Regions from separate parts of the Mesorhizobium sp. WSM4840 genome, predicted to be linked through region 2. Evidence: riboswitches for the same ligand, from Rfam matches in the RefSeq annotation. Region 2 holds a riboswitch; each other region holds the start of a gene.
What was found. A riboswitch is a leader RNA that binds a small molecule or an ion and turns the genes downstream of it on or off. The one in region 2 is predicted to bind cobalamin.
Positions count from the first base shown of each region.

Region 1: another riboswitch for cobalamin. It lies ahead of metE (5-methyltetrahydropteroyltriglutamate--homocysteine S-methyltransferase); the one in region 2 lies ahead of AC0L3I_RS08985 (CbtB domain-containing protein).
Region 3: another riboswitch for cobalamin. It lies ahead of AC0L3I_RS05675 (aromatic ring-hydroxylating oxygenase subunit alpha); the one in region 2 lies ahead of AC0L3I_RS08985 (CbtB domain-containing protein).

Region 1 covers NZ_JBVVQD010000029.1:40,953-51,407, forward strand. Annotated here, with positions in the region: gene AC0L3I_RS28960 (cytochrome c peroxidase) at 440-982, shown strand; gene tdh (L-threonine 3-dehydrogenase) at 922-1,956, opposite strand; gene metE (5-methyltetrahydropteroyltriglutamate--homocysteine S-methyltransferase) at 2,604-4,949, opposite strand; cobalamin riboswitch at 5,066-5,264, opposite strand; gene AC0L3I_RS28975 (adenosine kinase) at 5,669-6,691, opposite strand; gene AC0L3I_RS28980 (peptidase domain-containing ABC transporter) at 6,755-8,911, opposite strand; gene AC0L3I_RS28985 (HlyD family secretion protein) at 8,944-10,029, opposite strand; gene AC0L3I_RS28990 (hypothetical protein) at 10,347-10,455, opposite strand, start outside.
Region 2 covers NZ_JBVVQD010000004.1:286,770-297,224, forward strand. Annotated here, with positions in the region: gene AC0L3I_RS08945 (phosphatase PAP2 family protein) at 1-130, shown strand, start outside; gene AC0L3I_RS08950 (GH32 C-terminal domain-containing protein) at 462-2,177, shown strand; gene AC0L3I_RS08955 (HAD-IIB family hydrolase) at 2,200-2,955, opposite strand; gene AC0L3I_RS08960 (glycosyltransferase family 4 protein) at 2,952-4,289, opposite strand; gene mgtE (magnesium transporter) at 4,842-6,272, shown strand; gene AC0L3I_RS08970 (MerR family transcriptional regulator) at 6,422-6,808, shown strand; gene AC0L3I_RS08975 (methyltransferase family protein) at 6,896-7,402, opposite strand; gene AC0L3I_RS08980 (acetyltransferase domain-containing protein) at 7,399-8,391, opposite strand; cobalamin riboswitch at 8,742-8,942, shown strand; gene AC0L3I_RS08985 (CbtB domain-containing protein) at 8,980-9,159, shown strand; gene AC0L3I_RS08990 (CbtA family protein) at 9,175-9,942, shown strand; gene cobU (bifunctional adenosylcobinamide kinase/adenosylcobinamide-phosphate guanylyltransferase) at 9,965-10,455, shown strand, end outside.
Region 3 covers NZ_JBVVQD010000002.1:474,393-484,847, reverse strand. Annotated here, with positions in the region: gene AC0L3I_RS05705 (diphosphate--fructose-6-phosphate 1-phosphotransferase) at 1-713, shown strand, start outside; partial or broken gene AC0L3I_RS05700 (MBL fold metallo-hydrolase) at 730-1,454, shown strand; gene AC0L3I_RS05695 (PDZ domain-containing protein) at 1,893-2,123, shown strand; gene AC0L3I_RS05690 (molybdopterin-dependent oxidoreductase) at 2,232-2,843, shown strand; gene AC0L3I_RS05685 (FAD-binding oxidoreductase) at 2,840-3,586, shown strand; gene AC0L3I_RS05680 (FAD-binding oxidoreductase) at 3,599-4,714, opposite strand; gene AC0L3I_RS05675 (aromatic ring-hydroxylating oxygenase subunit alpha) at 4,738-5,985, opposite strand; cobalamin riboswitch at 6,201-6,401, opposite strand; gene AC0L3I_RS05670 (DUF680 domain-containing protein) at 6,923-7,126, shown strand; gene AC0L3I_RS05665 (DUF680 domain-containing protein) at 7,248-7,472, shown strand; gene AC0L3I_RS05660 (DUF680 domain-containing protein) at 7,438-7,797, shown strand; gene AC0L3I_RS05655 (ABC transporter ATP-binding protein) at 7,883-8,995, opposite strand; gene bglA (beta-galactosidase BglA) at 9,020-10,455, opposite strand, start outside.

The DNA.
Region 1 (10,455 bases), on a different contig from region 2:
TTGTTCGTTGCTCGTCCAGCATTGAGGTCATAGTCCACTTCACGCTGTCGTGACACTGATCTGCGCGGTAATCGCTAACTGCGCCGTTATCCGCCGTTCAGTCCCGATCTCGTCCGTCTGAATTGCAGAGGCAAGACGCAGAAACCTTGTAAACCATGAGCCGTGCACTCGGTGGGCAGAAGGCGCCTATGAAACAGGTTGGCGCAGCGGCAGCATGCGGCGACAGGCCACGGAACCGACCAAACCCTCACCGAACAAACAGCGATTGCGCGCGCCCCACCGTTGGAGTCCGCCGTCGGGCGATGAACCGCAGTCACTGCTCCGCCGCTCGATTGGCTTGCTCGGCAGGTACGATTCCCTTCATCTGCTGATCTAGCGCAGGGCGTTCGCGAGCCGCATGTGGAGAATGGTTTGCGTGCACATCGTAAGGACTCCATCTATGAAAATCCTATCCCCTGCGGTGGCTGTTGCGCTTGTGGCAGCCACAGCTTTTGCTGCGCAGTCCATTCCGCCAGACCTGAGAGAAACGGCACTGGCCATCTTCAAGCCCTTGCCCTCCATACCGGCAGTCACCAACCCGAGCACGCCGGAGAAGATTGCCCTCGGCAAGGCACTGTTCTTCGATCCACGCCTCTCATCCTCAGGCGTTTTCTCCTGCAATTCGTGCCACGGCCTCGATCATAGGCGTTTGGAAAACAGCCGATCGCGTCAGGCCTGTGAGCATTCCTTGACCGATCTGGGCGAATTGCCACAAGCGCAGCGTCCTCTGATCGCCCACGATGCGTCGCGGGCGATTGAGCGGCGCACATTGCGGAGGAGCTATTGCTTGCACCAGCCATGCTCCCTCCGCGGAAAGATGGCCGGCAGGCCAGAGAGGCTGTCCCTCCAGCGTTGCCGAAAGGCTACTTCCGGCCAATCGCCCTACCAGTCCATCACCACCTTGCCGGAACTGCCGCTGCGCATCGCATCGAAGCCTACCTGAAAATCATCGATGCCGATGCGGAGGCTGATCAGGCCGCTCACATCGAGCGCGCCCTGCACCAGCGCGATCATCTTATACCAGGTCTCGAACATCTCGCGGCCATAGATGCCCTTGAGATGCAGCATCTTGAAGATGACCTTGTTCCAGTCGATCTCGAAGCCGGTCGGCGCAATGCCCAGAATGGCGATCTTGCCGCCATTGTTCATGGTATCGATCATGTCGCGGAAGGCGGGCGCCGCACCCGACATCTCCAAACCGACGTCAAACCCCTCGGTCATGCCGAGCGCCGGCATCACGTCGCGCAGCTTTTCCTTCGACGCGTCGACCACATGCTGGACGCCGAGTTTTTTCGCCAGCGCCAGCCGCACCGGATTGATGTCGGTGATGACCACTTTTCGCGCGCCGACGCATTGCGCGACGAGCGCGCCCATGATGCCGATCGGCCCGGCGCCGGTGACCAGTACATCCTCGCCGACCAGATCGAAGGACAATGCCGTGTGCACCGCATTGCCCAAGGGATCGAAGATCGCGGCGATCTCGTCGGGCACGTCGTCGGGGATCGGCACGACATTGTGCTGCGGGATCGCCAGATATTCGCCGAAGGCGCCAGGACGGTTGACGCCGACGCCAAGCGTGTTGCGGCACAGATGTCCCCGGCCCGCGCGGCAGTTGCGACAATGACCGCAGACGATGTGACCTTCGCCCGAGACGCGCTGGCCGACTTTGTATTCGGTGACAGCGGCGCCGAAATCGGCGACCGTGCCGACGAACTCATGGCCGGTGACCATCGGCACCGGAACGGTCTTCTGCGCCCACTGGTCCCAATTGTAGATGTGGACGTCGGTGCCGCAGATCGCCGTCTTCTTGATCTTGATCAGCACGTCGTTGGGGCCGATTTCCGGCACCGGCACCTCTTCCATCCAGATGCCCGGTTCGGCCTTGGCCTTCACCAGCGCCTTCATCATGTTCGACATCGGGTGCTCCTTACGCTTGGTTGATTTCGCTCCTCGCCCTGCTCCGGTAGCCTGCGCAACGAAAAGGTAGGCTCGGAGAACACCTGAGATCCTTGGACCAATCGTAATGTTGACGGCTGCCTTTGTGTCGAAGCAACATTCCACAGCGATCCGTGCGCTTGAAAACCCAGTCCAGCGAACCTCAGCGGAAGCGGAGCAAGCGTCACGCCAGATGCAGCGAAGTTTCAATTCAAGCGATGAGGAATGGTCGCAGCTTGCAGCTGGGCGGCATGGCTATTTCGTCGATGTCCGCCACATGCGACGCAATCACTCGACACGATGCTCTCGATGGTCGGTCTGGCCGCCGATATCTTGATGTGTCGGTGCACAGGCGGCATCGTTCGCCCCTCGGTGAAGTGTCTGTTGACCGCTGGCGCTGTGAGAGGCTGAAGCTCACGGGCAAAGCCGCCTTACTCCAGTTCCTGGTTGAAATCATCCGTCCTCGGACCAGAAGCGGCTTCCCAGATCCTGCCCCGCCGCTCAGCCGTCCAGCGGGCCTTCGGCTGGACGACAAGGGTGGGGCCTCTACCAATCAGTGGGCGGCTTTTCGATGCCGTCCCTTCTGCTTTGAACTCATCCGCGGAGCCCGCTGGTCACATGTTTGCCGGTCACAGTGGCCCAGCGGCCTGCGCCTGCACTTTCTCCCGCAGGGCGAATGCCGCAGCGACCATGTTCACGAGGGCAGGGCGGACCTCCTCCCATTTCCTTGTTTTGAGACCACAGTCCGGATTCACCCACAATTGGCTGTCCGACAGTCGCTCGCGGGCAAGTTGAGCGAGATGCAAAATCTCGCCGATCTCCGGGACACGTGGTGAGTGAATGTCGTAGACGCCAGGACCGATTTCGTTCGGATATTTGGACTTGGTGAAGGCGTCTAGAAGTTCCATTTTAGAGCGCGACGTCTCTATCGAAATGACGTCCGCGTCCAGTTCGCCGATCGAGTCGATGATCTCATTGAACTCCGAATAGCACATGTGGGTGTGAATTTGGGTCGCGTCCTCCACACCCGTCGAAGCGAGCCGGAAGCATTCGACAGCCCAGCCGAGATAATGTTTCCAGTCGGCCTTCCGCAGCGGCAAGCCTTCGCGAAATGCGGCCTCATCGATCTGGATCACCTTTGCGCCAGCTCTTTCGAGGTCCGTCACTTCATCGCGGATGGCGAGCGCGATCTGGCGGCAGGTCTCGGCGCGGGGTACGTCGTCGCGAACAAAAGACCAGTTCAGAATCGTCACTGGCCCTGTGAGCATGCCCTTCACCGGCTTATTCGTCAGCGACTGGGCAAATTGCCACCAGAGAACCGTCATCGGATTGGGCCGCGATACGTCGCCGAAGATGATGGGAGGGCGCACCAGCCGGGAGCCGTAACTTTGCACCCAGCCATGCTGGGTGAAGGCGAGGCCGGACAGCTGCTCGCCGAAATGCTGCACCATGTCGTTTCGTTCGAACTCGCCGTGTACCAGCACGTCCAGCCCGATCTCCTCCTGCCAACGGACCACCGCTTCGGTCTCCTTCTTCAGGAAGGCCTGGTAGTCGATATAGCTCAGCCGGCCCTTCGCATGAGCGGAGCGCGCCCTGCGCACCTCGGCCGTCTGCGGGAAGGACCCGATGGTCGTCGTGGGGAATGGCGGCAGGCCGAGCGTGTCAGCCTGGACTCTGGAGCGCTTGGCAAATGCGCTCTTTCGTTGCTTCATGACGCCGTCAATGCCGACAACTCGCCCATGGACGAGCGGATCATGGACCTTTGCAGACATGGCGCGCGCGGCGGCGGCCTCTTCAGAAGCCTTGAGCGCGCCCGCTACAGTATCCCTGCCTTCGGACAAGGCTTGGGCCAGCACGAGCAGCTCTTCAGTCTTCTGGGCGGCGAATGCCAGCCATGATCTGACGTCCACATCGAGCGCGGTCTCCATCCGCAGGTCCATCGGCACATGAAGCATCGAGCAGGAAGGCGCAATTTCGACGCGGTCCAGCGGCCAGCCGGCAATGACCGGCTTGATACGGTCGAGAATGGCAGTCAGTTTCGCGCGCCAGACGTTGCGGCCGTCGATCAAGCCAAGTGAGAGCACCAGATCCTTCGGTGCGAGCCGACCAACCGTCTCCAACTGCTCGGGAGCGCGCACAAGGTCGAGATGTAGGCCCGCCAGGCGCAGCGAAAGCGCGGTCTCGAGATTGTCTCCCAGCGGACCGAAATAGGTAGCCAGCATGATTTTCAACTTGGGCGCGGCTTTCGACAGCTGGCCGTAGGTGAATTCGAAGGCAGCTCGTTCGTTCGGGTTAAGGTCGAGCACAAGCGCCGGCTCATCAATCTGAACCCAGTCGGCCCCAGAGAGCTCCAAATTTCGCAGGAGTTGCTCGTAGACGGGCAGCAGGCGCGGTAGCAGCGCCATGGTATTGAAACCTTGGTCGGGAGACTTCGCCAGCTTGAGGAAGGTGACCGGTCCAAGGAGGACCGGGCGTGTATGGATGCCGAGCTCTTTTGCCTCCAGAAAGTGATCGACTGGTTTCGTCGACGAGAGGGCGAATGTCTGATCGTCGCCCAACTCCGGCACGATGTAGTGGTAGTTCGTGTCGAACCATTTGGTCATTTCCATCGCGGTTACGCGCTGTCCCTGAACGGCATGCCCGTGACTGGCATGTCCGCAACCCGCGGTATCGCCTTGCGTCCCGCGCGCCATCGCGAAGTAGATGTCGAGGGGGACCTCGCCGCCCGTCCAGCCGTAACGGGTTGGCACGGCGCCGACCATTGCTGCGGTGTCGAGCACATGGTCATACAGTGAGAAATCGTTCGACGGGATTTTCGACACGCCCCGGTCGTGCTGCTCGCTCCAACTGGCGGCACGGAGCGCCTTCGCCGTCGCCAGAAGGTTGGCAGCAGAAGATTTTCCGGACCAGTAGCTTTCGAGCGCGAATTTCAGTTCTCGCCGGCGACCGATACGCGGCACACCAAGCGTTGCTATGGGAACTTGCTGGGAGACATTCATTCCATACCCCGATGGCTAGCGGCGGGGACAAGGAAGGCGCTAACAGGCCGGCATCAACGCCGAGCTGCCGCGGCCACCAGACACCCCGCCCGTGGACGTTGTTCACCGTGGCAGGTCTCCTGGCTCGCGGGTCACAGCCTCTGCCCGTCTTCCCGGGGCAGTTCGCCCCAGTGACATTGGTGGGTTGGCTCGCCGCTTACAGTTGCGGGGGCAGCGCCGGCATTGCACCGGCTTCCCTCTTAGCTCCGCTAGGGCAACGCCTTGCGGAGAACCACGACATGCGGACAATCGCAGCTGCCCGCTTTCTTGTCAATGCTGTATAAAGAAATGTTTATGTGTTTATGTGAATCATTCACCCGCGGCGTGTCTCAATTCGCAGATCGCGGTAGAGCTGAACCATCTGCGCCCCTCTCCGGTTCGCAGGCTGTGGCTGACCGGTGGCTGTGGCTGGCCGGTCGGGCAATCTGTCAATTGTACGATCCCGGCTCAGAACGATTTTCGTAAGAGGGCGTGTTGACCATCATGATCGGCCGGCAGTACTGGGCCGAAGGGCGACAACGTTCCTGAGCCTTCATAATCAGAAATTTGTAGAAGAACCGCCATCCTTCACGGACGGGTACACGGTGTTTTCCCAGCGCTTGTCTGGACAGCCCGCAAAGAGGGGAGGGTGAGCAGCACCTCGCCGAGATGCGTCCCTACAACAACCCGGCCTGCTCGGCCTCGCGGCGCAAATTCTGACGAGGCCTCGGGCCGATCTGCTGGATCACCAATCCGGCCGCCAGTGAGCCGAGGTCGCCGCAGGTCTTGAGGTCGCGGCCTTGCGTGTAACCATGCAGGAAGCCGGCGGCATAGAGATCGCTGGCGCCGGTGGTGTCGACCAGCTCCCGGATTTTGGTCGCCTCGACGGTGACGGTCTCGTCGCCGCGCACGATCACCGAGCCCTTTTCCGAACGGGTCACGGCGGCGATCCGGCAATCCTTGCGGATCTGAGCCAGTGCCCCGTCGAAGGACGATGTCTGGTAGAGCGACTTGATCTCGTGGCTGTTGGCGAAGACGATGTCCACCGTGCCCGAACGCATGAGGTCGAGGAACTCGTCGCGATAGCGGTCGACGCAGAACGAATCCGAAAGCGTCATCGATACTTCGCGGCCCGCGGCGTGCGCCAGGCTGGCCGTCTGCCGGATCGCCTCCTTGGCGCGCGGCGGGTCCCACAGATAGCCTTCGAAATAGGTGACCTTGGCGCCCGAGGCCTTGTCGGGCTCGACGTCCTCAGGCCCGAGCTCGACGCAGGCGCCAAGATAGGTGTTCATCGAGCGCTCGCCGTCTGGGGTAACGAAGATCATCGAGCGCGCCGTCGGTGGCTCGCCATTGAGCGGCCTGGTGTTGAAGGCGACGCCCTGCGCATGGATATCATGGGCGTAGATTTCGCCGAGCGCATCGTTCGAGACTTTGCCGAAGAAGGCGGCGCGTCCGCCGAAGCTGGCGACACCCGCCGCCGTGTTGCCGGCGCTGCCGCCGGAGGCTTCGATGGCCGGGCCCATGCGGCTGTAGAGCAGCTCGGCGCGCCTCGTATCGATCAGGTTCATCGCGCCCCCAAGTAAGCTACAATTTTCGGACGCTCCGTGGCGCCCAAAACATGAACTCGCATTTTCGCATTGAAGGATATGGCCGACCGCGGCACACCCACAAGGTTGAAACCAAGCGACGGCGATATACATTCGCCGCTGCTGTTCCATGCCTCACTGCCCCAAAATTCTGCCGTGCCCCTCACCTGAAGCTGTTTAGCTGGATCCGGTTTGCGCCCGCCACAAGCGAGCGTAAGCGCCTTCAGCTGTCAGCAGATCAGCATGCCTCCCCTCCGCAACAACCCGCCCCTTGTCCAAGACCATTATTTTGTCGGCGCAACGGATGGTGCTGAGTCGATGAGAGATGATGACGATGGTCTTGCCGCCCCGACGCAGATCCTCAACCACTCGCAGGACAAACGCCTCGGCGACCGAGTCGAGAGAGGAGGTTGCTTCGTCGAGGATCAGGATCTCCGGATCCCGGTACAGAGCCCGAGCCAACGAAAGGCGCTGCTTCTCGCCCCCGGAGAGGCGTACGCCGTTTTCGCCTAGATAGGCCTGGAAGCCACCGGGCCAGCGCTCGATCACCTCCCGCAGCCCTATTTGATCGCAGATTTGGAGGATCTTTTCGATGTCCGGCTCGAACTCGCCAAGGGCGATGTTGTCGATCACCGAGCCCGAGAACACATCGATCGATTGCGGCACCGCAGCGACAACCTTGCGCAGGGATACGGTCGACAGGTCCTGGAGGGCATAACGGCCGATCCGGATGTATCCACCCTCAAGCGGGTAGACATTCTGCAGCAGCGCCGCAAGGGTGCTCTTGCCCGAGCCGCTTTCCCCCACCACTGCTGTCATTTCCCCCCGGCGGAAGGTGGCGCTAAGATCCTGGAAAAGCTCGAACTGACTACCATATCGGAACGTGACCTTCTCCAGCTGGATGTCGCCAATGTCGGATTTGTCTGCATCGATGCCGCCACCGCTTTCCGGCTCCAGGTCGAAGATCTCGAACAGGCGATCGGCTGCGACAAAAGCATCCTGAACGATCCGGTTGGTCTGGATCAGACTGGCAATCGGCCGGGTGATATAGCCTAGCAAGGTATAGCAGGAGAGTAATTCGCCAGGCGTGACGGTTTGATCGAGGGCAAGTGTCGTTCCGAACCACATCAGCACGATGGTGAATAAAGTTGCGAGGAATGTCGAGGTGCTGTCTCCGAAGATCGAGATCAGGCCGGAGCTGTAGACGGAGTGCAGCATCTTGATGAAGCGGGTCTCCACCTTGAAGTTGGCGAAGCTCTCCATGCCGGAGATCTTGATTGTGGAGACAGCTCCCAGTGATTCCACCAGTTGTGTCTCTAATTCGGCAGCGTTCTCCATTACGGCGCGCTGACGATTCCTATTCAGCCGGTTGATGATCCAATAGACCGAGAGGTACAAAGGGATGGAGACCGCCACGACCAAGGCGATCTTCCACGAGTAGATGAACATCAGCCCTAACGAGAACAGTACCGTTAGCACGTCAACGAACATGTTGATCGAGACGTCGTTCAGGAAGCTCCTGATCTTCACCGCGTCATTCATGCGGGAAATGATTTCGCCCATGCGCATGCTGTCGAAGAACTTCTGAGGCAGGCTTAGGATATGATTGTAGTAGCCGAGGATCAGGTGGACGTCGATCTTCTGCCCCGTTTGCAGGACGAGCCGGTTTCTGAGGAGATTGATCAGGATCTGCACAACCAAGATCAAGAGCATGGCGACGCTCATCAGGTTGAGCAGATTGCGGTTACCCGCTGTAATCACATGGTCGACGATCTTCTGCACGTAAATGGCAGTCGAGAGGCCAAGGATCGTCGTCACCAGCGCCCCCGCGAGAGCCTGCGCCATCGCCGCCTTGTGTGGCGCAAGCAGACGCGCGAAACGACCCAGGGGTGAGGTGGTCTCGTCGCGGCGCTTGAAGGTGTCTGCGGGAACCAGGAGCACCAGGGCGCCAGTCCATTGCTTTTTGAATTCCTCGTGCGCCAGCTTGCGGATTTCACCATAGGCTGGGTCCATGACGATGACCCACCTGGCGTTGATCGCCTGGACTACGACGAAGTGATGCAGAACCTCGCTGACGACGACGTGCGCGATGGCGGGCTTGGGGATCTTGTATAGGCTGTCGAAGCCACCCTTTACCCCCTTGGCAACGAAGCCCAGCTTCCGGGCCGCTTCCATGAGGCCCAGCACAGTGGTGCCGGAGCGGCCGGTCGAGGCATACTGTCGGATACGCGACAATGGCAGCTTGTAGCCATAGAAGGCCGCGACAGAAGCAAGGCTGGCGGCACCGCAATCCGTGATGTCGCGCTGCTTGAACTTGATGATCTTGCTCGACATAGCGGCTCGCTGACTGTTTGGAAAATGGAGAATCAGTGGCTCGCCAGGAGCGGGTTGAGCCAATCGTCGACCTCGTTGTACAGGAGCTCCAGGACAGTGCGGTCGCCCAGGAGGAAGCGGGCCCGCACGGTCATGCCTTTCTTCAGGTTACCGATGACCCCGTGCTTGAGGGCGAGATGGCGGCGAGAGAGCGCGCAGCGGACCTTGAAGGCCGGGCTCCCGTCGTGCAGGGTGAAGTCGTGCGCCACGTCGAGCACCGTCGCGTCAATGACACCCCATTGATTGTAGTTGAAGGCATCCACTTGGAGACGCACCGACTGGCCGGGGCGCACAAAGCCGATGTCGTTGGGAGAAACGAAGATTTCCGCCACCAGTTCACCATCCGGCGAAACCCAAGCGACGGTTTGCCCGGCCTGGACGTAGCTGCTGGAAGTGAGGCCCGAGAATTGCTCGAGAGCGCCTGATATGGGAGCTCGAATGAGAGTCAGGTCCCGTTCGCTCTCAAGCTGATGCAAGGCGGCCGTGAGTTCCTCAAGGCGCAGCTTAACGTCGGACAGCTGCTGGTTCCATTCGGCGAATTTGCGCCGGGCGAGGATCTCGCCCTGGATCTCAACCTGCTGAAGTGCGAAGGCCTTTTCCTCAACGGCCTTTGCCGGTGCTACGGCAGCGGAGAGCAGTCGCTTAACACGCTGCAGTTCCGCAGCCGCATTACCGCGGGCATATTGGTTCTCCCGCACAAGGTTGAGGAAATGGGCGCGCTCGGCCGTGGCGAACTCGGTCAACAGGCGGATCGGGTCCTTGGCTTGCGTGCCGGAGGAGATCAGGATTTCGAGGTCACTGGCAAAATCGCTCTTTGCGCGAATATCGCCTGTAAGCGCCCTGAGCTTTTCCTCAACCACCCCATCATCGAGGGCGAGGATCTCTTGCCCCTGAGCAACCAGATCGTTTTCAGCGGCAAGGATGCGGGAGATGCGTCCGGAGACGGGCGCGACCAAGGGCGTCTTCTCGACGGTGGGGCGAATGATACCGGCACTTTGGACAGACACCGATATGGTGATAAATGGCAGCGACAACAATGCCGCAACCACAGAGAGCACAACCACCTTGTAGATGGCCAAAGATCGCCCTGATCGGCGAGAGAGGATGCTCTCTGCGGTGTAGCAGGCTATCTCAGAAGAAAGGGGAACTGCTGGTCCATGTTCAGTATGAAGCATAGTTGGGTTGGCACTTATGTTCTATCCGTATATGACTGACGTACTATCGCTTCCCCTACACATGCAGCTACAAAGGCTATTATCGTAGCAGCTGCCCAAATTAGTTGCCAAAACCCTCCTGAAATTGCAGAGGCCTCTTCAGGAGTCAATTCGGTCACATCATAAGACGACAGGTCTGATTTCATTGTCTTACTTTCCTAAATCTCAAACAGGAGGGTGAATCAGTGGGTTTTTTCGTCGAGGATTTTTGCACCTATACAAACAAGCGCAAGGCCTAACGTCCCCAAAATCGCGAAAGCTATTGCCCAAAACATCCCTCCCGCAATTTTG
Region 2 (10,455 bases):
TACCGGATGGCACTACGCTGTTGACGGCTACGTCTCCATCATCGTGGTGTCGGTGATCTGGTGGGTGACCGGACGCCAGCCAGCGCAGATCGAGTCACAGTTTGCGATACGCCAACCCATAGAAGGTTAGGTGCCTGGCAATGTCAGCCAGGGGCACAGCGCTGGTTAACTGGGCGTCGCCCTCTGCATAAGGGACGACAAATCCGCGAGGTCGAAACTCGCGGAAAGAGAAGTCTTGCGCTGTCGGACAATGCAATCATGCTCTCCGGGCTGTCATCCTTCTTCGGCCGCGAGATCAGGCGCGATCCGCGCAGCGATTGAAGTCAAGAAACTGTCGATCGGGGGAATGACTTTGCCAAAGTCAAAATCCAGCCTTAACCTTCTGCAACGCATTTCGAGGTTGAGAACCCGGTTTGATACTCGATCTGTCCGGGAAAGCCGCACGGAACGGAGCCATCCTTATGAATGACATCCAGGTGAGGATTGCAGGAGGGGACACCATTCGAAGCCTGCATGCCGACCTGCCAGTCAACGCCACGTTCCATATCTGGCTTAAGGCGACCAAGCCGGACGCTCCGGGCTCGCTGTCTTTTTCCAATGTCCGTGGCAAGTTCGGCGAGGTGAGCGTTACGAACGCCGAAGAGTATGAATTCAGAATTTTTCACGTCTTCGGCGGCGGCAGTGTCGAACTGGACTACGACACGGATCAAACATCGGTATCGGTTGCCTACTGGTTCGCATTGGCCGACGTGCTGGAGACAGGCATTACAGTTCTCCACACCAATCCCGGAAATGCGCCGCCGAACATCCCTGACAGCTATCATTTTCGCCCGCCGTTCGGCTGGATGAACGATCCAAACGGATTCGGTCGGTTTGGAGGTCGCCCACATCTCTTTTACCAGCATTATTCCCATGGACTTCGGTGGAATACGATGCATTGGGGCCACGCCGTATCTTCCGACTATTTGCGGTGGCGTCACATGCCCATCTTCCTGTTCCCGTCGGAAGATCTTACCGCAAGGCCCGACAAACGGGGCGGTGCATATTCCGGCTCAGCCGTCCCGCTTGCCGATGGCCCGGGTATTCGCGTCTTTTTCACCGAGCAGGTACAGGATCGTATCCCGGAACAGCAAATCCAGCTCACTGCCACTTCCAGCGACCTCATCACGGCGGGAAATGCCGACGTCATCCTGCCCTACCGCCCGCTTGACGAGGGATTGACCACCGATTTTCGCGACCCGTACGTCTTCAAGGGACCGGATGGCCATTGGAAAATGCTGCTGGGCAGCCAGAGCGATGAGGGCGGCGTTGTCCTGCTCTACGAAACCCATGACCATACGGCCGCCACCGGCTGGACATACATCGGCAAGCTTCTGGTCGAGAAACACTATCGGACGACGGCGATCGAATGTCCCTGTCTGCTGCCGCTCGACGGGCCTGCGACCGATCCCGCGACGCGCTGGGTTCTAATTCTCGGGCTGATGAACAGTGAGGACCAGTCCACCCGGCGCAAGAACCTGACAATAGCCATTGTCGGTTGGTTCGATGGTCAGACCTTTGCCAAGGAATTCGAACAGGAACTGGACTTCGGGACAGATAATTACGCCTTCCAGGCCTTCGTCGACGGTGATGCCATTGTCGGTATAGGATGGCTTGCCAACTGGGCCGATACCGGACCGGCGATCGATTTCCCCACAGCCATGACGTTGCCTCGCAATATCCATCTGTCTGCAGGCGAGTTGCATACCCCGCCCATCGGTGCTGCCGAGAGCCTGCGGAGCCATATTCTGGACCGAACACGCCTTGCAGCCGGAGAGCAGGTAAGCTTTATCAATGGCGCGGTCGAAATCCTGTTCGAGTTGGAAAGGCCGGGTGCCCATTTCCGCCTGAAGCTGCATCATCCAACTGTTCGCCTCGAGGTTGTCGTCGACGACGAGGGACTTGCCATTTGCCATGAAGACGGCGGCGCAGCTCAATCTCCTCACTACATCGCCAAGGGAGCCCGTCCAAAACGGCTGCGGATATTCCTCGACTATGGATCGATCGAGGTTTTTGCGGATCGCGGTCGTTGGGCTGGCACGAAACGGATCAGCGGTTTTGAGCCGGTACAATCCGCACGTCTCATCGCCGAAGCGGGTGCCGTTCTACACGCGACGGTATGGGCGCTCAAACCGTGACAAGGAGATCAATATTTCCGGTTCAGGATTGGGCGTCCGCAAACACCGACCAATGAGCAAGGCCTTCGACGACGCCAAGGGCGAACTGTTTCTTCGCGCTGTAAATCAGCGGGTTGTCCCGAGCCATGTCAAGCAGTTCGGGAAGGGCATTGGCGACGACGATCCCGCGCGCACCCGGCAGGTCGAACATACTGCGATCGTTGTTGGTATCGCCGGCGACCACCACCTCATCCAGACCGATGCCGAGTTCATTGCAGAGCCAGGCCAGCGCCTGCCCCTTGTCTGCTGAACGCGGCAGGATGTCGAGATCGCGTCCACTCGAATAAATCATCGTCACTGACAGGCCGGCCTCGGCCAGAGCGCGCTCGATGCTGGCAAGGGCTTCCGGACTTGCGTCGTGCAGGTACCAACTCGATTTGAAGGCGTGTTGATAGCCGTCGGGTTGGCGGACGGTGTCTTCGAGCGATCCGAGCACCGCATCGACTTTTTCAAGAGACCAGCCTTCCGAAAACCTCTGGGTAAAATGCCCGAGGCGCGAGGTGTGCCGCGGACCGGCGAGCATCGTACCGACACCGCCGATCACGTAGTCCGGCGCTGGCAGGGCGACTTCATCGACGAAGTTCAAAATGTCGTCGGCCAGACGACCGCTGTTGTAGACGAGAACCGGCCGGTGCTCGGGATCGAGCGCTTCCCATTTTAACCGAAAGCGTGACGTCGCCGGCGGATCACCCGCCAGAGTCCCGTCGAGATCACTTGATAGAAGCGCGATCGGTTTCAATCGCCGTCGTTCCAAGGTTCGTCCCAATCATGGTCGTCGACCGCCTTCAACACCGGACGTCCTTCGACAAGGCTGACCAACTGCTGCGCGATACCTGTCCAGGTGAACAGGCTGCGCGCCTTGTGCGCACCCATGCGGCCCAGGCGACCGTAGAGGCGCGGGTGCTTCATAGGCTTGACGATGGTGATGCCGAGATCCTCCTTGTCGAACGGATCACCGAAGAGCGCATGTCGGCCATAGCTGATCCCGCGATAGAGGCCGCCATGGATCGTAACCACGGTGGGCGTTCCGCAGGCCATCGCCTCGATCGCGGTCATGCCGAACGGCTCGTAGCGACTTGACAGGACGAACATGTCCGCCGCCCGATAAGTGTCGGCCAGATCCTCGTCGGCAACATAGCCTGAGAAGACGACACGGTCCTGCAAGCCTAGCTGTTCAACCTGTTCCTTGAGCTGGTTCAGGATCTTTTGTTCCTGCTCGTCCATGTTCTCGCCGCCGACAGCGAGCCTCAGGACCGCATCCGGCACACGCGGCGCCACCACGGAAAACGCATCGATCAGCAGGTCGTAGCCCTTGTTGGTGGCGAGCCGGCCGAGCGCCAGGATCGTTCGCCCTTCGAAGCCGAGCCGATGGCGGATCAACCGGCGAGACGCCTCGCTGACGGGGAAGAACCGGTTGTCGTCGTAACCGGGCGGGATCATATGCACGCGGTCGCGCTCGAGACTGTAGTCCTCGATCAGCATATCCACCTGCGGCGGCGTTGTTGCAATCACCATGGCGCAGCTTCGATAGATGATCGTCTCGTGCTTTATACGCTCGGTGAAATTGAACTCGGCCTCGAATGTATCGGCCTTGTCCGGGTAATCCGTCTTCATCTGGCGCTGCTTCCATATGCCGAGGGAATGCGGCGTATGGATGTGCGGGATAGTGAGCGCTTCCGACAGTCGCTGCCCCGCCACGCCCGCATCCCAGTAGTGGCTGTTGATGAAGTCGTAGGAGAGGTTTTCCCTGCGAATCAGGCGCAGCGCGTTTTCACACCACTCGAGAAGGTGGCGGTGAAGATATTCCTTCGGAATAAAATCGCGTCCGCCACAGGCGACACGCAGGACACGAACCCCGTCTGCCACTTCATCGACAGGAGGCTGGTCTTCAAATCGCCGCGTCCAGATATCGACAGCATAGCCCAACTGGGCCAGCTTTTTTGCAAGTTCCAGGACGTAGACCACCTGTCCGCCGGTATCGGCCGCGCCGAGTGGTGCGTTGGCAGCTACGTAGCCGTGGGTTGAAATGAGTGCAATTCGAGGTGTCGCCGCATCCGAGTTGACGTCCGGCATCTGTATCCTTCTCTACGATTCTGCACGCCCGCAGTCGAAAGCGTGCGCCAATTCACAACTATAAGGATTCCACCCTCCATTCGCAAATTCCGAGCATGCGCTCAGGTCAACGCATTTGACGTTATGGTAAGGCAAACCGGCTCTGTCGCATATTTCGGTCACCGAGTTGCCTGGAATCGACGTTCGACGGTTCTTCGAGGATTTACGGTGTCCAACGGCTTCCATTTCGATCAGTCTGTCATCCCTTGCGCCCGTTGGTCTCTGACCTCATCGCCTGAGCCTTCGCGTCCTTGAGGAGAGGGCCGAGTGCGGCATCAACGTCTGTCGGGCGATCCGGTTGCACCAGCCTTCGCTCCACGGCGGGGAAGGGCGTATTTCGTTTGATATTCCCACGCGTTGCGCCATAGAGGCGGACTCTCAGGTCGAATCGTGCCGCCGCACTATCTTTGTGTTTGAGCATCGGATTTTTCCCAAAACCGGTTTCCACTTCTGGGTCCAATGTTCTAGACGTGACAGGCACCTTTTCCGGAATTCTGATGGCGGGAGGCGCTGGTGGAAAGCCAGGACGAACAGACGACCGGCGCCAGGGCCGCTGACGGCAGCCATGCCGACATTTATGGCGAGGACGGCGCCATTCTGTCGTCGTTCTTGGCCCAGATCGGCGCAGCGATCGCCGATCGCGACACGCTGACGCTGAAGCGTGAAGTTGACGACCTGCACCAATCGGAACTCGGCGATCTGCTCGAGGCGCTTCATCCCGAACAACGCCGCGCGCTGGTCGACTTGTTGGGCGCCGATTTCGACTTTTCCGCGCTGACCGAGGTCGACGAGGCGATCCGCCGCGACATCGTCGACAGTCTGCCCAACGCGCAGATTGCCCAGGGGGTGCAGGATCTCGATTCCGACGACGCGGTCTACATTCTTGAGGATCTCGAAAAGGAAGACCAGGACGAGATCCTGTCGCAACTGCCGTTCACCGAGCGGATCAGGCTGCGCCGCTCGCTCGACTATCCCGAAGAGACCGCCGGCCGCCGCATGCAGACGGAGTTCGTCGCGGTGCCGCCGTTCTGGACGATCGGCCAGACCATCGACTATATGCGCGAGGACAATAACCTTCCCGACCGCTTCAGCCAGATTTTCGTCATCGATCCGAGCTTCAAGCTGCTCGGCGCCATCGATCTCGACCAGATCCTGCGCACTAAGCGCTCGATCAAGGTCGAAGAGGTCATGCATGAGACCAGGCACGCCATTCCGGCCACGATGGACCAGGAAGAGGCAGCGCGCGAATTCGAACAATACGACCTTCTCTCCGCCGCCGTCGTCGACGAGAACGAGCGGCTGGTCGGCGTGCTGACCATCGACGACGTGGTCGACGTCATCCAGCAGGAGGCCGAGGAGGATCTGCTGCGCATGGGCGGTGTCGGCGACGAAGAACTGTCGGACAGCATTCTTTCGACTTCGCGCTCGCGCGTTCCGTGGCTGCTCGTCAATCTCGGTACGGCCTTCATCTCGGCCTCGGTGATCAGTATGTTTGGTGCAACGATCGAGGAAATGGTCGCACTTGCCGCACTGATGCCGATCGTCGCCTCGCTGGGCGGCAACGCCGGTACGCAGACGATGACAGTGACCGTGCGCGCGCTCGCCACACGCGACCTCGATATCTACAATGCCGGTCGCGTCATTCGCCGCGAGGTTGTGGTCGGCCTGCTGAATGGCATGGTCATTGCAACGATCCTCGGGCTGGTCGCCGGCTTCTGGTTTCACAATCCCGATCTCGGTTTCGTCATTGCCGCGGCGATGATCGTCAACATGCTGGCTGCGGCACTCGGTGGCATTCTGCTTCCGCTGTTCCTCGACAGGCTCGGCGCCGATCCGGCGATTTCATCATCAATCTTCACGACGATGATTACCGACGTTATCGGTTTCCTCGCCTTCCTTAGCCTTGCCACCTGGTGGCTGCATCTGGGCGCGGGAGTCGGATAAGGCCCTTCAATTGACTTTTACGTAAGTTGCGTGCGAGGTTTCGATGGAGAGCTACCGGTCGATTCCGGTGCGGGACGAGCCCTTTTGTGAATGAAGGGCATCGCCGCATAATGGGCGATCGCGCCGCTATCCGGGCTTTTGGAGTGACGATGCGGGAATATTATTCGATAACCGAACTGACCCGCGAATTCGATGTTTCGACGCGGACGCTGCGCTTCTACGAGGACGAAGGGCTGGTGCAGCCGGTGCGGCGCGGCCGCACGCGGCTGTTTCGCCCGTCGGACCGGCATCTCATCCGCCAGATCATGCGCGGCAAGAGGCTCGGCTTTTCGATCAACGAAATCCGCGAAATCATCCAGATGTACAAGGAGCCGCCCGGGGAGGTCGGTCAGCTCAACCTGATGATCAAACGCATCGAGGAAAAGCGCGAGGATCTGCGCCAGAAGCGCCGCGACCTCGAAGAGACGCTGGCGGAACTCGATCAGGCCGAGGAATCCTGCGTCGAGCGATTGGTGGAGCTCGGCGTCAACACGTGAGCGGCCTTTTTTGACAATTCTACTCTGGCGGCCAGCTAGTGTGGTTTTCTGCCAGAGCGAATTCTTAAAAAGACCTTGCCGCACGCCTCAAATCCAGCGCCGCACCTTTTTAGCGTAATCCCGGTATTTCTTGCCGAATTTCGCCGTCAGAACTCTTTCCTCGCCCTCGATCGCCATCTTCTGCGTTGCGAAGGCGGCGATGATCGCCAGCGGCAGGAACCATACGATCCCCGAGATAAGGGCGACGCCGATCATCAGCAGCGTGTTGGCCAGATATATCGGGTTGCGGCTGACGGCGAAGGGGCCAGATGTGACCAGGTGATCCGGCACGGCGTTTGGGTGGAGCGTCGTCTTTGCCCGGATCATGGTGCGGATTGCCGTGAACCAGAGTGCGACGACGCCGAACAATGCCACCCAGCCGGCCGCGAACAGGATGTCGCCCAGAAGGCCGCCGATCCATGGCAGCGGATAGAGCAAGCCAAGCGCGATGCTGACGGCGATGGCCGCGACATAGATCAGCGGCGGCCACGGTATAAACCCCGGTTTCGGCTGCCCCGGTTTCTGTTGCCCAGGTTTCTGTTGATGGTCGGTCATTGTGCTCCTCCCTCCATCAAAGTGCTGTCGGCTTTGGCAGTGCAGGCGCCGGCGAGCTCGTCGAGATGTGCCTTCCATTCCGCAGCCTGGTCGTTGCGGTAGAGCTGATCAAGCGTGGCCTCGCCCTCGAGTGTATCGAGCATGCACACACAATAGCTGGAGCAGAACTCCGTGTCGCGCGATTGCTCGCACGAAGTCTGGCATTCTTTCAGGAAGGTGACCTGCCTGGTCTCGACCGGTGCCGGCATGACTTGCGAAAAAAGCCAGATCGAGCCGATCAGCACCGGCTGGTGGATCAGATAGAAGGCGAGGCTGTGCCGGCCGATAAAGACCAGCGGATTTGTCCAGCTGCCGGGCGTCAGGCCTGCCAACCGCGTCAGCAGGCCGGAGGCGGAGGCGAGTTTTGCCGTCGCGATGCCCGCAAGCACAGCGCCGAACCATGGCAACAGCGGGACATAATCGTTGGAGCGCGGGTTGGTTGCCGACAGGCCGACCCACCACAGGGCCGGATGGTCGAAGATCTCGGACCTGAGGTAGAGCGGCGCTGTGATGACGAAAGCTGCGACAGCAAGCGCCAGCAGCGCCGGCAGCCGCAGAAACGCCAGGCCGAGCAGGCTGGCGAGCGCGATCTCGTGCAGGATACCGAAGAAGATGAAACTGTCCGGCGTGGCAAGCCTCGTGGCAGCCGATATGGCGAGCGCCGCCCCGGCGACCATGGCGAAGCGTTTCCAGAAGCCGTTCCAGCGGATCAGTTTGCCATGGGCGAGGAACAGGCTGACGCCGACCAGGAACAGGAAGGTCGAAGCGATGCAGCGCGCGTAGAATTTCCACCAGCCGAAGGCGGTCAGGCCGGGATCGGTGTAGCCAAAGAATTCGAGATCCCAGGTGAAATGGTAACTTGCCATGGCAAGCAAAGCGACGCCGCGGGCGACGTCGATGGCGATGATGCGCTTGGATCGGTCCTGAACGGTCGGCGTAGAAATGCTCATGGTCTCGCAATCTGATTCAGCACTGCAAGACGACTATCATGGTTGCCCCGGACAAAAGAAGACAGGGCAAATCCCGTTGATGCTCAGGGCGTCGGTGAAAGCGCCGTATGCCGCTGACGCACCCATTAGAAGCGATGCAGTTCATATTCCTCGGGCATCAGCACTCCGGCCTTGTGGCGCCGGCCGGCTGATTCCCGAGACGGCGCATTCGGGCTGGCCGCTGGCGGAATTTGGTTTGCCGGGCGCAGCGATTCTGCCTATAGTCGCGGCCGTCGTCGGTTCCGTTTGGAGCCGCGCATGAACCCGGAACCGGAATCGGTTCCGGAAAGGTCATGCGCAGAGTCTAAGTGTTAGAGCGTCCTTTGTGCGTCCATTCGGACGCACGGCGCTCTAAAGGGAATGCGGTAAGGGCAAAATTCGCCCAATGCCGTGGCTGCCCCCGCAACTGTGTGCGGTAGTCCTCTCCATATGCCACTGAAGAGTTTCTTCGGGAAGGTGGGGAAGGGCGCTGATCCGCGAGCCAGGAGACCTGCCGGCGACAGGAGAACTGATTTCTATGCCCTCGGGTGGAGGGCGAAAGGACAAGACATGAATACCGCTTCCGTCTCGCTCGGCGCTTCCGTCTCCTCGCAGTCGCGCTTCGTGCAGCTGGCGCTTGCTGCATTTCTCGGCATTTTCGTCATGGGCTTTGTCGGCTTCTCGCATATCGATACGGTCCACAATGCCGCCCACGACTATCGCCACTCGATGGCGTTTCCCTGCCACTGACGAGGGGCCGACATCATGACACTGTTTCGCAACGTCGTGCTCATCGCGGCGATCGCAGGGCTTGTGGCTGGCGTCGTTCTCGCCTGCATGCAGGCCTACGCCACCGTGCCGCTCATTCTCAAGGCGGAAGTCTACGAGCAGGCCGGCAGTGGTCACACGCATGACCATACCGCGGCGCCGGCTGCGAACGCCACGGACGCCAATGCCATGAGTAGCGCCGAACCGGCCGCTCCGGCTGCGGAAGACGAAGGCTGGGCGCCGGCTGACGGTTTTGAACGATTCGCCTTCAACGTCGTTGCCAATGTCGTCACCGGCATCGGCTTTGCGCTGATCCTGGTCGCCGCTTCGGAGTTCGCCGGCGGCATCGGCAATTGGCGTCAGGGCCTGTTATGGGGGCTTGCCGGCTTTGCCGTGTTCACGCTGGCTCCGAACCTCGGCCTGCCGCCCGAACTGCCGGCGATGCCGGCGGCCGATCTCACTCAGCGCCAGATCTGGTGGACGGCGACGGTGATAGCGACCGCGGCCGGTCTTGGGCTGCTCGCCTTTCGCAAATCGCTGCCGCTGGCGCTGCTTGCCGTGGCGTTGATCGTGGCGCCGCATATCGTCGGCGCGCCGCAGCCCGACAGTTTTGAATCGCCGATCACGGAAGCCCTGCACCACCAGTTCGTGGTGGCGGTGACACTGACCAATCTGGTGTTCTGGCTGGTGCTCGGCGCCGTCGTCGGCGTGGTGCGCGGCCGCTTGACCGGCAGCACGACCGGCCTGCGCGACAGCTTTGCCTGATCGCGCTGCTCCCGGCGGCAATCTGACCCTGGTCATCGGCGGTGCGCGCTCCGGCAAGAGCGCGCATGCCGAAAGACTGGTGACGGCCTGTCCGGCGCCGTGGGCCTATATCGCTACGGCGCAAGCCTATGACGACGAGATGCGCGAGCGTATCGCGCTGCATCAGTCGCGGCGCGGCGAGGGTTGGACGACCATCGACGCGCCACTCGATCTCGTCGGCGCGATTGAGGCGTTGCCTGACGGCCGGCCTGTCCTCGTCGATTGCCTGACGCTGTGGCTGACCAACCATATGCTGGCCGAACGCGACATTGAGGCCGAATGCCGAGGGCTGGCCGATGTGCTGTCGCGGCCGCGCGGGCCATGGTTCGTGGTTTCCAACGAGGTTGGCCAGGGCATCGTGCCCGACAATGCGCTGGCTCGCCGGTTTCGCGATGCCGCCGGCCGGCTCAACCAGCAGGTCGCGGCCGTCGCCGGCACAGTGCTGCTGATGGTGGCGGGACTGCCGCTCAAGGT
Region 3 (10,455 bases), on a different contig from region 2:
TCGTCGCCGGCGCCTTTCTCTCGGTCGACCTCGACTTCCGTGCTCTGCCCGGCATCTATGTCGGCATCGTCATGGGGCGGCATGCCGGTTTCCTCACCGCCGCCGCCGCCGCATGGCAGCTTGATCCCGACAGCGGCCCGCATCTCGTCTATGTGCCGGAGCGCCCGTTCTCGGCCGCGGCCTTCATCGACGATGTTCGCGCCACGCTCGACCGCCACAAGCGCTGCATCGTCGCCGTGTCCGAAGGCGTCAGCACCGCCGACGGCAAGGCGCTGGTCGAAAGCCTTGTGCCGCCGGACAAACTGGAGCGCGATGCGCATGGCAACGTCAAGCTGTCGGGCAGCGACCTGCCGGCCGCCCTCGAGCGCGCCCTGGCCGAAGGATTGCCGGGCAAGCGGGCGCGAGTCGATGCGCTCGGCTACATGCCGCGCGGCTATGTCGGCGCCATCAACGCCGTCGATGCGCAGGAAGCCTTCGATGCCGGCGTCTTTGCGGTCGCTGTCGCCGAACAGGGCGGCGGCTCGGTGGCGCTGCAATATGACGGCAAGAAAACCGTGCTGAACAAGGTGCCGCTGAAAAACGTCGCCGGCAAGACGCGCCACATGCCAGACGATTTCATGCTGCCTGAGGTCAACCAGCTCTCCGATGCGGGAATGGCCTATCTGAAGCGGCTGGTCCCCGAAAAATATAAGGTTGGAAAACCGTTCGTCTGATGCCGGGTCTCTTCTGATGCTTGACTGGTTCAGCAGAACAGCAGTTGACGCCGCTACAACAATGCTGACCGAGCCGTTCGTGCATGATTTCGTGCGCGCCAACATCTGGCATCTGCGCGGCCGCGACGTCGACCTGCTTGTCGACACCGGCATGGGCATCCGCCCGCTGGCGCCGGAGATCGACACGCCTGATGGCAAGCCGCTGCTCGTCGTCGCCACCCACATCCATCTCGACCATGTCGGCTCGCTGCACGAATTCCCGCTGCGGGCCGGGCCCAGGATGAGTGCCGCGTATTTCGACAGCATGGACGAGGCGGTCACCTACGCCCACATGTTTCACGATCTCGACGGCGCCGTCTCCAAGCTGCCGGCGTCGGGCTGGAAAGCAGCCGATTACAAGATTCCGCCGGCCCCGCTGACGCGGACACTCGACGAGGGCGATCTGGTCGATCTCGGCGACCGGCAATTCCGCGTGCTGCATCTGCCTGGCCATTCGTCCGATTCGATCGCACTGTTCGATGAGGCCGACGGCCTGCTCTTCGCCGGCGACGCCATCTACGACGCGATGCTGATCGACGACCTGCCGGACTCCGACAGGGCGCTTACCGCCGCACCATGCAGCGGCTGCTCGACCTGCCGATCCGCATCGGCCATGGCGGCCATGGCCCAAGCTTCGACGCCAAACGGATGCGCGAAATCGCCAGCGGCTATCTCAGGCGGACAGACGGGATCGGCGCATAGGAGGCTTCGATGACCGGCAGGATAGAGGCGGGAAGATATGCGAGCTCGTGATCCCTGTCAGCAATTTTGTTCTTGCTTTGTGCTGGCAGCTATGTTATCAATTTCCGCATGGTGCTTGATCGCGCCAACCCGCAAGGTGGGTTTTTTTTCAGGTCGTGCGCTACCTCCCTTCATCAGGGTTCGACTCCAGCCACGCATCAGGCGAGCGGGCGACACGGACCCGTTAGATTAAATCTTCGTAATATCATCTAGAAACCGCGATCTCCGCCCTGGATGCGGGGCTGTCGATCCGGTCGGCTGCCTGCCAGGCGAGGCAATGGAGACGAAGTGCAGACGGCATCGGTGGGCGACTCAGACACACCGTCCGCACAGCAGGGCCTTCGTGCTCCTGCGATCGGCCTCGGCCCGACGGACGTCACTCCTAATGTCCGACAAGCGATGAATCTGACGCACAACCAGCGCGGCGCGCTGGTCGAGAGCGTCAATCCTGACAAGACGGCCTCGGCTTCCGGTATGCAGCCCGGCGACATCATCGTCGCCGTCAATCAGGCGCCGCAGGCGGACCAGGCGATTGCGCTGGTCGGGAAATTCGGAAAGAAGTCCGTGCTCCTGCTCGTCGAACGCGGCGACGCGCAGATGTTCGTCGCCGTGCCCTTCGCCAGTGGCTGAAGCGGCGCATTGCCGCGAGGTTGCAGCCAAAATTATGGTTGCCCACCAGAGCATCTTCGAGAAGACTGGGGAAGGCTGGCAGACGGCCTGATTTAAACGGATTTCCCGATGGTCACCCGCGGCTTCTTTTCAGGACGAAAGCCCCCGACGGATACGGATGCGCGTATCCCGCCGGGGCAGTATCTCGAGCAAGGGTTTCCGGTGCTGTCGGCCGGGCCGACGCCGCGCGTGAGCACCGAGGACTGGTCGTTCACGCTCAAGCACGGACCGCGGCCGATCAAGAAGTGGAACTGGACAGAGTTCAACGCGCTGCCTTTGACCAAGATGACCCGCGACATCCATTGCGTGACCGCATGGACCAAGTTCGACACGGCGTGGCAGGGTGTGCTGGTCGACGATATTCTGGCGGATGCCGGCATCGAGCCACCAACGGCCTTCACGCTGGCGCTGTCCTTCGACGGCTACACCACCAACGTGCCGACGAAGGATCTCACCGCCGGCAAGGCGATGGTGGCACTGATTTACGAAGGCAAGCCGATCACGCCGGACCACGGCGGCCCGGCGCGGCTGCTGGTTCCGCATCTCTATTTCTGGAAGTCGGCCAAATGGCTGAATGGGCTGCAGTTTACCGAGCGCGACGAGCCCGGATTCTGGGAGTTGCGCGGTTATCACATCTATGGCGACCCGTGGCGCGAGCAGCGCTATACGGGCGATCCATGAGCGACGCGCCGGCGGCGCAGTCGCCTTGGCAGACGGTCACCATCAGCCGCATCGAAAAGCGCACGCCGCGCGTCACCAGCTTTTTCCTCGAGCCGTCGCGGCCGTTCGCCTATCGTGCCGGGCAGCATGTCGACGTCAGGCTGACGGCGCCGGACGGCTATCAGGCGCGCCGTTCCTACTCCATCGCCTCGGCGCCTGACGCCGGCGAGACGATCGAACTGGCGATCGAAAGGCTCGACGATGGCGAGATCTCGCCCTTCTTCCACGATATCGCGGCGGTCGGCGATGAGGTCGAGCTGCGCGGACCGCTCGGCGGCCACTTCGTCTGGTCCGACAGCGACGGCGGCCCGCTTCTGCTGGTCGGCGGTGGGTCCGGCGTGGTGCCGCTGATGGCGATGATCCGCCATCGTGCCGCGCGCAAATCGACGGTGCCCGCGGCGTTGGTGTTTTCCGCACGGATCTGGGACGAGGTGATCTTTCGCGACGAACTGATCGACTTCCATGATCGCCGGGACGGCTTCGATCTGGTGTTGGCGTTGACCCGCGAGCCGGCCCGGCGCCCGGCGGACTATTCGCGGCGGATCGACGTTGTGATGATAGAGCAATCGATGGTGCGGCTGCCCGCGCCGCCAAGGTTCGCCTTTGTCTGCGGCTCGAATGCCTTCGTGTCGGCCGCCGCCCAGGCGCTGATCGATGCCGGCGTTCCGGCAAGCCTCATCCGCACCGAACGCTACGGGGTTTAAGCGCCTCGCCGGTCAGGCCTCGATCTCGAGCGCCGTCAGTGGTTTCGAACAGCAGGCAAGGATGAAGCCATCATCGATCTCGTGATCGAGGATGCCGCCATTGTGGCTAATCTCGACTGTGCCCGAGACCTTTTTCACCTTGCAGGTTCCACACAGGCCGAACTCGCAGGCCGCCGGGATGCGCACGCCCGAAGCGCGCGCCGTCTGCAGCACGGTCTGGCCGGCAACGCATTCGGCGTCGATATCCGAAAGTGAAAAGCGGATCGGCGTTGCAGCCTCAGTAGGTATCTCGACCCCGCCCTCTGCCGGCCCACCCTCTGCCGGCGAACCGAACGGGGCCGGTATTTCCTCCACCCCTGGGGCCGCAAAGCTTTCCTGATGATAGTTGGCCATGTCGAAGCCGGCCGCCTCCAGCATCTGCCGCACGGCGCGCATGAACGGGTCGGGGCCGCAGCAGAAAATTTCGCGCTCGCGAAAATCGGGCGCCAGCAGCGGCAGCCGTATCGCGTCGATCCGGCCCATATGGCCGAACCAGCCCTCGCGGCTGGACCGCTCCTCGATCATGAAGCCGAGCGTCAGGCCCGGCATGCGGCTGCCGAGCAATTCGAGCTCCTTGCGGAAGATGATCTCCTCGGGCTTTCGCGCGCAGTTGACGAAGCCGACATCTGTCCAGGGCGCGCAATCGTTCAGCCAGCGCAGCATCGACATCATCGGAGTCACGCCGGAGCCGGCCGAAATGAACAGATATCTGGCCGCGGGATGGCTGTGCAGCGAAAAGTTGCCCGACGGCCCATAGGCCTTCACGTGAACACCGGGCTTCAGATTGTCGAACATCCAGCGTGTGCCGAGGCTGCCGGGCTGTGCTTTCACCGTCACCGCGATCGAGAACGGCCGCGACGGCGAGGACGACAGCGTATAGGTCCGCATCAACGGGCCCTCGGTGGTCGGCAGTTCCAGCGTCACGAACTGCCCCGGTCTGTAGCGGAACCAGGTCTGGTTGTCGGAGCGGAAGGTGAAGGTCTTCACGTCAGGCGCCTCGTCACTGACGCCGATGACTTCCAGCACCTGGAGCCTGTCGTTCCAGGGCGCCATCTCGTCGAGATGGCGGTAGAGGCCGAGGTCCGTCATCGTATTCATCCCCTTGGCCTCGCTCAGGCGACGCTGCGCAACGCCGGCCGCCCGCCCTCGGCAAGGCGCGGCCCGATGAAGGAGGCGTACCATTCGACGAACTGGATGACGCCGCCCTCATGCAGTTCCGAATAGGGGCCGGGCTCATAGGCCGGCGACAGGATGCCGAAGGCGTTTTCCTCAACGATGCGGCGGTCCTGGTCGTTGGTCTCGGTCCAGACATGGGTGAGATCGGCGAGGTCGTAGTCGACGCCTTCGACCGCGTCCTTGTGGACAAGCCATTTGGTGGTGACGGCCGTTTCCGTGGCACTGATCGGCAGCACGCGGAAGGTGACCGCATGATCGCCGAGGATATGGTTCCAGGTCGTCGGATAGTGATAGAGCAGCAGCGAGCCGATACCGTCGGTCGAAACGTCGTCGGAGAGGTTCTTCTTCACCGCACGTCTTCCCGTCATCGTGTAGCTGACGGCATCGCGCAGCAGCGGGGCGCGGGTGGCGCGATACTGCCCGGCCGGATCGATGCGGAACTTGCTCGGCAGGCCCGCCGCCTCGCATTTCGCCCAGTGCGCGAGCATCTCCGGATCGCTGTCGGCGCCCTGCACGCCGGTGACGGTCGGCGCTTCCGGGAATGTCTTGCACAGTTCCGGATGGTTGCCGGCGCAATGGTAGCACTCGCGGTTGTTCTCCCAGACGAGCTTCCAGTTGCCCTTCTCGACGATGGTCGATTCGAAGGCGATTTTTGCCTCGCGCAGCCGGTGCGGCAGGAGGTAAGGCTCGATCATGGCGCGCATCGGCGCGAAATCGGCGGGCTCCTTGGCCAGGCAGATGAAGATGTAGCCACTGATGCTTTCGCAAGCCACCGGCTTCAGGCTGAACTGGCTCTTGTCGAAGCCGTCCGCCATCTGCCTCGCGAACAAGAGCCTGCCGTCCAGCTCGTAGGTCCATTGGTGATAGGGGCAGACGAGCTTCGCCGCCGTACCCTTGTCGGCGTTGCAGACGCGGCTGCCGCGATGCCGGCAGGAATTGTGGAAGGCGTTGATCTTGCCTTGCTGGTCGCGGACCAGCACGACCGGATAGTCGCCGATCTGCGCGGTGATGTAGCTGCCCGGCTTCGGCAACTCGCAATCGTGGCCGATGAACAGCCAGTCGCGATACCAGATCAGCTCCATGTCGAGCTTGAAGAAATCGGGATCGGTGTAGAAGGGCTGCTCGAGCGAGTAGCCTTCCCTGCGGCCGTGCAAGAGCCTCAGCATGTCGTTGCGCGCATCCATGTCCTGTCCTCATAGCCGTCGCATCGGCCCGAAATCGGAATCGATTTCGGAAAGCACGATGCGCAATTCAAAGTCTTGGAGCGTACGTTGTGCGTCCAAATGGACGCATGTCGCTCCAAAGACTGAACTGGTGGTGATGGAGGGAGGATCGGCCGCAAGCCGGCGACAGGGCCGGGCATGCACTATCCACCTCTTGACCGCCCACCGCGATCAGTCGAGTCTAGAAATCTCGGGCTGGTTTCCGGGCTCTGGAGTGTCCTTGCGGACCATCGCGACACCTTCCCAGGCTTGGGCCCAGTGGTCTCCCGTTGCGACTTGAACTCCACCACCGTTGCGGGGGCAGCGCCGGGTTCTGACCGGCTTCCCAATTCTCCGCTTCGTCGTCACCAAGCGGCACCTGAGATGGCGTGATCTAATCATGACGGCCGGCTGACTGTCCGCATGAAAGCGACATCGTATCCATGCGGCGCGACACTGCCGGCGAAACCTGTGGGCCGGGATTTGAGGAAGGTGAAATTTGCGCCTGCTGCGAGCGCTGCCGGTCCTGAAAGCGTGCCGGATTGACCATTGCAGGGCGCCGAAATGGTTAACGATTCGACAACAACTCAGCACCGGCTTTTTAAGCCGCTTCTAAAATCGAACCGAACGGTTCGTTTCTGTTGACAATGCGTGCATGACGCTGTGAACGCAGGTCCGGCAATCCGTCAAATGGTCGATTAGCCTCTTTGTCCTAAACCTTTGAAAACAAAACAGAAAGCAATGACGATAGAAGCCCCTGGTACAATTTCAAGGTGTAGATTCTTGGTCCACACGGAACAACTTCGTGATTGGAATCTGCCGGATGGCCTTCCCACATCGGGGCTGTCCGGACGACGCGAATTCCTCCCAAGACACGCCGCTAGACGGACGGAAAACTAAAGATACTGGAGTTCCAAAAATGAAAAAGATTGCTCTTATTGCCGTCGCCGTTCTGGCCATCACCGGCAGCGCCTTTGCTGGCAGCGACCATTATGGGTCCAACGGCGCCAATCAGCCGACCGCCTCGGTCGACAGTTCGTATACGGCTTCCATTCAGAAGTCGGCTCACGCTGAAAAGCCCGTCGACCAGGGCGCCGACCGCAACCTTTTCGGCAACAATTAACAGCTGATCCCAGACCATGATCCCGAAGTGGAAACCGGTTTTCGTAAAAGATCATGGTCAAACAACAAGACAAAGCGGCCAGTCCGCCGCTCGGGATCTGAAAAATTCAGGAGTACTAGAAATGAAGAAGATCATTCTTGCCACCGCCGCCATCCTGGCTGTCTCCGGCAGCGCTTTTGCCGGCAGCGACAACTTTGGATCGAACGGCGCCAACCAGCCGGCCGCTGCGGTCGACAACGGCTCGTACACGGCTTCGATTCAGAATTCGGCTTCGGCGCAGAATCCGGTTCCGGCTGACGAGAAGCCCGTCAATGGCAGCGACCGTAACCTCTTCGGCAACAACTAATGTCGATCCCAACAGCAGCGGCGGCATTGTCTTTCACAAAGACCGCGGCCGCCGCGCTGATGGGATACGAGAATCCAGGATTACTGAAATGAAGAAGATCGTTCTCACCGCTGCGGCACTTTTGATTGCTGCCGGCAGCGCCTATGCCCGCAACGACAAAGTTGGCGGAACCGACATCAACAAGCAGGCGACCGTCAACGTCGACAACACGCAGACGTCTTCGGTAGGCAATACCGGCTCGCTGGTTTACAAGCTGATCAATTCCTCGGGCGACATACAGAAGTCCGCCCCGCAGGGCAGCGACCGGAACCTGTTCGGCCGCTAACAGCGACCTGAATGCAATGCACAAGAGCGGCGGGCCTTGCCCGCCGCTCTTGTTTTTGCCTTCGCCAAACTGCCTGATCCAGTAGTTAGGCTGCCTTTGCTTCCGCCATGTGGAGTGTGAAGGAATGTCCGTCGGCGTCGAAAATATGCAGGTCGCCGGGATCGGCATTCAACCGCAACGCAGCGCCGCGCTTGACTTCGACATTGCCTGGCAGCTTGGTCACCAGCGGCAGGTCGGCGCGGCCGATGTCGACATAGACGAGTTGGACCTCGCCGAGCTGCTCGACATAATCCACCGTTCCCTCGAAAAGATAATCGGCGCCGGTGGCGATCATCAGATCCTCCGGCCGCACGCCGAAGCTGACCGAAGCACCCTTCGCGGACGCCGGCGTGGCGATCGGCACCGTCGCCTTGCGCCCGCCGACATGACTGACGATGGTCGGGTCGCCTGATTTGTCGATCGTCGCCGGCAGGATGTTCATGGCCGGCGAGCCGATGAACTGGGCGACGAACAGATTGCCGGGTCTCTTGTAGAGCTCCATCGGCGTGCCGACCTGCTCGATGTGGCCCTCCTTGAGCACGACGATGCGGTCGGCCAGCGTCATCGCCTCGACCTGGTCGTGGGTGACGTAGATCATCGTCGTAGCAGGCATCGACTCCTTGAGCTTGGCGATCTCGATGCGGGTGGCAACCCGCAGTGCCGCGTCGAGGTTCGACAGCGGCTCGTCGAACAGGAAGACCTTAGGGTTACGCACGATGGCGCGGCCGATGGCGACGCGCTGGCGCTGGCCGCCCGACATCGCCTTGGGCAAGCGGTCGAGGTATTTGGTCAGCTGCAGGATTTCCGCCGCCTGGCGCACCCGCTTGTCGATCTCGGCCTTGCTCTCCTTGCCGATCTTCATCGAGAACGCCATGTTGTCGTAGACGGTCATGTGCGGATAGAGCGCATAGGACTGGAACACCATGGCGATGCCGCGCTTCGACGGTGGCACGTCGTTCACCACCTCGCCGTCGATCTTGAGCTCGCCGGAGGTGATTTCCTCAAGTCCGGCGATCGACCGCAGCAAGGTCGACTTGCCACAGCCCGAAGGGCCGACGAAGACGATGAACTCGCCCGACTTTATGTCGAGGTCGATGCCGTGGAGAATGTTGAGATTGCCGTATGATTTCTTCACTTGCCTTAGCGTGACATCGGCCATGATACCCTCCGGTGAATTGCAAACTCAGTCGATACGCCCGAACCAGGCGCTGTAGCCGCCGAGGCGGATAGAGCCGGCGGCAGTCTGTCCCGAAAACCCGTGCCCCGGCAAGGGCTGCAGCGAGCGTCGGCCAAGATCGATTTCGGCCGGTCGGCTGCCAAGATTGAAGGCGCAGACGATCTGCTCATTGCCCTCGCGGCGCGTGAAGGCGACCGTATCGCCCTCGCTTTCGATGAAGTCGATATCGCCCTTGGCCAGCGCCGGATGTAAACGGCGGAAGGCAAGAAAGCGCCGGTAATGTTCGAACAGCGAGCTGTCGTCGCCCTGCTGCACATCGACCGCTTGCGAAAGGTGCTTGGCGGGCACGGGCAGCCATGGCTTTGCCTTGGAGAAGCCGCCATTGCTGTCGGCGCCATTCCAGACCATCGGCGTGCGGCAGCCGTCGCGGCCCTTGAATTCCGGCCAGAAGCGGATGCCGTAGGGGTCCTGCAGATCCTCGAATTGCAATTCCGCTTCGCCAAGACCGAGTTCCTCGCCCTGGTAGATACAGACCGAGCCGCGCAGCGACATCAGCAGCGCCGAGATTACCTTGAGATAAGCCGTCTGGTCGGCCTCGCCGGCCGCCCAGCGCGAGGCAGTGCGCATCACGTCGTGGTTGGAAAAGGCCCAGCACGACCAGCCGTCGCTGGCGACCTTGCCAAAGGCTTCCAGCACCGAACGCACCTTTGCCGCGCTGATCTTTTCGGGCGCCAGGAAGTCGAACGAATAGCACATATGCACGCGCTTGCTGCCGGCGGTATAGGCCGCCACCACCTCCAGTCCGCGCTGCGAATCGCCGACTTCGCCGACCGCCGCCGTCGCCGGATATTCGTCGAGCAAGGCGCGGAAGCGCTCGAGGAAGCCGAGGTTTTCGGGGCGGCTCTTGTCGTAGAGATGGTCCTGGTAGTTGTAGGGGTTTACGGAAGGAGCAGTCTGGTCGTTGCGCTGTTCGGGCGGCAGCGGCGGATTGTCCTCCAGGCCCTGGCTGTGGAAGTAGAAATTGATGGTGTCGAGGCGGAAGCCGTCGACGCCGCGCTCCAGCCAGAAGCGGGTGACATCGAGCAGCGCATCCTGGACCGCGCGGCTGTGGAAGTTGAGATCGGGCTGCTCGGCCAGGAAATTATGCAGGTAATATTGCTGGCGGCTGGTGTCCCACTGCCAGGCCGAACCGCCGAAGATCGACAGCCAGTTGTTGGGTGGCGTGCCGTCGGGCTTGGCGTCGGCCCAGACATACCAGTCCGCCTTCGGGTTGGTGCGGCTCGAGCGGCTTTCCCTAAACCACGGATGGATGTCGGCAGTATGCGACAGCACCTCGTCGATCATCACCTTGAGCCCGAGCCTGTGCGCCTCGGCAGTCAAGGCATCGAAATCGGCCAGCGTGCCGAACATCGGATCGACGTCGCAATAGTCTGATACGTCGT